Regions from separate parts of the Mucilaginibacter antarcticus genome, predicted to be linked through region 2. Evidence: riboswitches for the same ligand, from Rfam matches in the RefSeq annotation. Region 2 holds a riboswitch; the other holds the start of a gene.
The links. A riboswitch is a leader RNA that binds a small molecule or an ion and turns the genes downstream of it on or off. The one in region 2 is predicted to bind cobalamin.
Positions count from the first base shown of each region.

Region 1 (2,478 bases), on a different contig from region 2:
TCAGCTTCGGTAATAGCACTAACGCGATCTTTCACAACCTGCTTATGCACTTTTTGCGACGCGCTTCTACTAGCGATGGCTTTTTTATTGGCTTGCAGCAACTCAAAATTTCCGCTAACGATCTGTTTTAACTCGGCAACTTCCTTTAACTTCTGTTTAGCAAAAGCCATCCAGACTTTAATGTCAGGGTCAATGGCAGTTTCCAGATCCAAATCAATTGGGCTGTGCAACAATGAGCATGATGGCGCAATAATGACACGATCGCTGCCCAATTTTTCGATTGCTCTATAAATCAAGGCTAATGATTTTTCGTAGTCATTTTTCCAAACGTTGCGGCCATCAACAACCCCAACAGAAAGTTGCAGGCTATCTGGGATCAACGCTAAAACTTCGTCCAGTTGCTCGGGAGCACGTACCAAATCAACGTGCAAAGCTGCAATGGGCAGGTTTAAGGCTAAGTTTGTATTATCTAACAACGCTTCAAAATAAGTAGCCACCACCAGCTTAACGCCACTTATGCGGTTGGAAATAGCGCGGTAAGCAAAATCAAAGGCTTCTTTTTCTTTTTTAGACAAGTCTAGCGCCAGGCAAGGTTCATCCAGTTGTATCCAGGTGGCGCCCTGTTGTATCAAACGGTTAATGATTTCAACATAAACAGGCACCAATTTTTTTATCAGGTCTACGCGCTCAAAGCCCTGCTCCTTTTCTTTGCCCAATAACAGGTAGCTCACCGGGCCAACTAAAACAGGCTTCGCTTTATCGCCCAATGTTATCTTGCCCGCGGCATATTGTTCAAACACTTTTTCAGACGATATTTTAAATTGTTGTTTACCAGTAAACTCGGGCACTATGTAGTGATAATTTGTATCCAGCCATTTCGTCATTTCCATGGCGGTAATGTCCAGGTTGTTTTTTTGATAGCCACGGGCCATAGCAAAATAAAGATCGATCTCATTATTCCCGGCCACTTTTGTTACGGGGGCGTAGCGCTCAGGTATTACACCTAAAAGCAGGTTCATATCCAGCATTTGGTCGTAATAACTGTAATCGTTACAGGGAATAAGATCAATACCGGCCTGCAATTGCGTTTGCCAGTTTTCTTCCCTTATCGTGTAAGCAACCTGCTGTAATTCGTCCAGGTTAATTTTGCCTGCCCAAAAGTTTTCGCAGGCTTTTTTTAGTTGTCGTTGGCCACCAATGCGCGGGTAGCCCAGGTTTTGTGTTAGCATTTTCTTTAATGTTTTAATTGATAAATTATACTTAAGGCAGGTAATCTGGCTAGTAACATCCATTACTCACATTTGCGCGAAAGCCCATGATTTGCACACGGTTCCCCCTTGATCCCATTTAAGTACGTAGATAAAATCTTAAGCTTAAAATTCTTCTCAAAATTATATATAAAGATTACTGTGCTTTATTTTAATATTTATTCGGCTTAAAAATCTACATTTATCGATTATTAACATTTATTAGTCTGCAAGAACAACTTAAATCATTTAAACAAAGAAAATTATTCTATGCCAGAACTGGACGAAACAGATATTAAGCTTTTAAAACTATTGGGTAATGATTCAACTTTGACCATGAAAGAGCTGGCTGCAAGGGTAAACCTTTCGCCCTCGCCAGTATTTGAGCGCGTTAAACGATTAGAGGGAAATGGTTATATTAAAAAATATATAGCCCTGATAGATTCAGAGAAACTTAATCAGGGGTTGATTATCTTTTGCAACATCAGGCTTAAGCAGCATGACAAAAGTATCGGTCATGATTTTGTGAGCGATGTACTGCAACTAAAGGAAGTAACAGAATGCTACAATATATCCGGCGATTATGACTTTTTATTGAAGGTTTATGCCCGGAATATGAAGCATTATCAAGACTTTGTATTTAATAAGCTTGGGTCGGTAAAAAGCATTGGTAGCACACATAGCACCTTTGTGATGTGCGAGAACAAGAACTCTTACAACATCAATTTGTAGGGTATTTACCCGCTTGGGTAACATATGTGTTAAGGCTTGTGCCGATATGGCCTGAATATTATATTTGTTAAAATTAATTATCTCATTTTAACTCTCTTAATGAAATCAACCCTAACCAAACTAGCCGGCCGTGCCATGGGTGCGGCAACAGTATTGCTATTGAGCAACCTGACAACAATTGCCCAAACCGTAAGCGAGGCCGACAGGCATGCTGTTGTTACCAAGCTTACCGACAGGTTGGTAGAAGTATACCCGTTCCCTGAAATTAGCGCTAAGTATAAAGAGGCTTTGCTTAAATTTGAAGCAGCGGGCCGTTATAATAACCTGACAGAAAACGAATTGGCATCGAAACTTACCGAAGACCTGCGTAAAACGCATAAAGATGTACACCTGCGTGTTTCTCGCAGCGCACCTCAGGGACCAAGAGGTTCGAGACCACAAGGCAACTCTGACGCTAAATCAAATTATGGCTTTAAAAAGGTAGAGATCGACGGCGCTA
Region 1 covers NZ_JBHUON010000001.1:175,499-177,976, forward strand. Annotated here, with positions in the region: gene metE (5-methyltetrahydropteroyltriglutamate--homocysteine S-methyltransferase) at 1-1,229, opposite strand, end outside; cobalamin riboswitch at 1,248-1,385, opposite strand; gene ACFSYC_RS00760 (Lrp/AsnC family transcriptional regulator) at 1,518-1,979, shown strand; gene ACFSYC_RS00765 (S41 family peptidase) at 2,079-2,478, shown strand, end outside.
Region 1: it holds a riboswitch for cobalamin, as region 2 does, so the genes downstream of both, metE (5-methyltetrahydropteroyltriglutamate--homocysteine S-methyltransferase) here and ACFSYC_RS15705 (TonB-dependent receptor) in region 2, are expected to answer to the same signal.

Region 2 (2,478 bases):
CGACTATGTTTTTAAATAACGGATTCAACACGTTTGCAATACTTGCGCCAACGCCGCCAGCAGGTGGCTGATAAGTAATAATCACGTCAACCACAGTGCCCGTTCCGTCTTCGGTATCTCGAAAGAAAACTTTACCCGCATTGTCTAGAACCGAATTTGGCAGTGAGCTCCAGCCGATAACTTCGCCCGGGTTGTCTTTTACAATTTCGGCATCCCAACTTATAGTGCCCACACCTGTAGGCAGCTTAAGCACCCAATGTGAACGATCACTATCAATCACTTCCACACTCTCAAGGTGATTCATAAATAATGGCAAGTTATCAAGCTTACGCCAAAAATCATATACCGCCTTACGGGGCTTATTCACTGTAAAAGCAGAGCGAATATTGACGTTGATAGGTTCTTGAGTGTCTTTACCAATTTTTTGGTAAACAGCGCAGTGGCCGGTCATGCCGCGATTCATGAGATAACCTGCGGCGCCCAATTTTAATAAGCTGGTCAAAGGGCTCGAAAATAAATTTCCTAATCCAGAGAATGCCAATTTTACGCCTGCAGCTACAGAAATATATCGCTCAGGCCAGTTTACATTAAGAGTTTCCGGATTTGCTACGTCGCTGTGCAATTTAACCGGATAGAAATTATTTGATGCCATGTTGTTTATTTATAGGTATTTCTATTTAACAGCATACCAGCAGCTAAGTTTTGCTTTTCAAAAAAATTATTAATAACCGTTACTTTGCGTTTACCAATTGTTATTCTACTTTTGCACCGCTTTAGGTTTCACTAACCATATCATCGGTTAATGAATTAAAAGGGAATACGGTGTAAATCCGTAACTGTCCCGCAGCTGTAAGCTCCGTATACCAACGTCCAATCAATTGGTCACTATCCGTTAGTTAATGGATGGGAAGACCGGACGAAAGGGGAGCAAGTCAGAAGACCTGCCAAGGCATTATACTAATTCACAGCTTTCGGGGATTGAAGCTTGGATATGATGCTCACCTGTCATAACGGCGTGTTTTCAGTCCATTATTACGTTTCCAGGAGTTTGTGTTGTTGTTATTGCAGCCATGAACAAAGTAATATTATCTGGATTTAATTATCGGCCATTTTTATGGCGATGTCTCTGGCTAGTACTATCCTTAACTCTCCCTGGCAAGGCTTTTGCCCAAAACGATACATTAAAAAAAATCAAGGAAATTAGGGTTAACGCCACAACCATGCCCGTACAGCAGGTTGTCGTTCCCTCGCAGACCATCACCGCCAGTGATTTTATAAAATACAATGCATTGAATGTGGCCGACGCTGTCCGTAATTTTTCGGGTGTGATTATTAAAGATTATGGAGGAATAGGTGGATTAAAAACCATGTCGGTGCGCGGACTAGGGGCTAACCACACCGCTGTTCTCTACGATGGTATACAAATTAACGATGCCGAGAACGGGCAAGTTGATTTGGGTAAACTTAACGTTAGTAATATTCAGAAGATATCGCTTTACAATGCACAACCCCCAAATATATTACAAACGGCACGAGCGTTTGCTGCAGCCAGCGTGTTATCCATTGAAACTACTAAGCCTAAACTCACGATAGAAAAACCCTATCAGCTAACTGCCGGTATTAAAACCGGCAGTTTTGGATTGTTTAATCCATACTTACAGTACCAGCAGCGTTTAAGTGTTGATTGGGCAGTGATTATTAACGCCTACACCCAAAATGCCAATGGCGAATACCGATACTTAGCAAGCGATGGCAAAACCGTGACCGAGCAAAAGCGTACAGGTACTGAAGTTGCAATGCAACAGGTTGATGGCGCGTTGATTTGGGATACGGATAAGAATAAACTTAACATCCATATCAACTACTTTAATTCAGATAGAGGAGTACCCGGTGTCGTTAGACCGTACACAACACCTGAAAGTGGCCAGAAACTGTATAACCGAGACTTGTTTTTGCAGGGTGCTTATCAGCATAACTGGAACAGTGGTTTGCAATTACTGATTAGTTCAAAATTCGCTCAAAACCAATTGTTTTACTTTGATCCAGATTTACAACGAACTGGTAAGGTGCTTGATCAGCATTTTGGTCAGCGGGAATATTACCAATCTGCAGCTTTAGCTTATAATTTGATGAGTAATTGGACGGTATCGTATTCAGCGGACGTCGCTCTTAATAGCCTAAACGCAAACTTGGCTAACTTTAGGTATCCAACCAGGGTAACGTTACTAAATGTGATCGCGACAAATTTAACACTGGGTGATTGGACTCTACAGGGTAATTTGCTCAGTGCTGATATTAATGAAACTGTAAAGACAGGCAGTACAGCGCCAAAGCACAGTATACTGGCACCAACGGTCATAGCAACTGTTAAGCCATTTGCAGATAAAAACCTGCAGTTCCGCGCTTTTTATAAGTACGCTTACCGGGCGCCTACATTTAATGATCAGTACTATAATTATATATCAAACCTAAACTTAC
Region 2 covers NZ_JBHUON010000021.1:72,162-74,639, forward strand. Annotated here, with positions in the region: gene ACFSYC_RS15700 (SRPBCC family protein) at 1-652, opposite strand, end outside; cobalamin riboswitch at 758-963, shown strand; gene ACFSYC_RS15705 (TonB-dependent receptor) at 1,221-2,478, shown strand, end outside.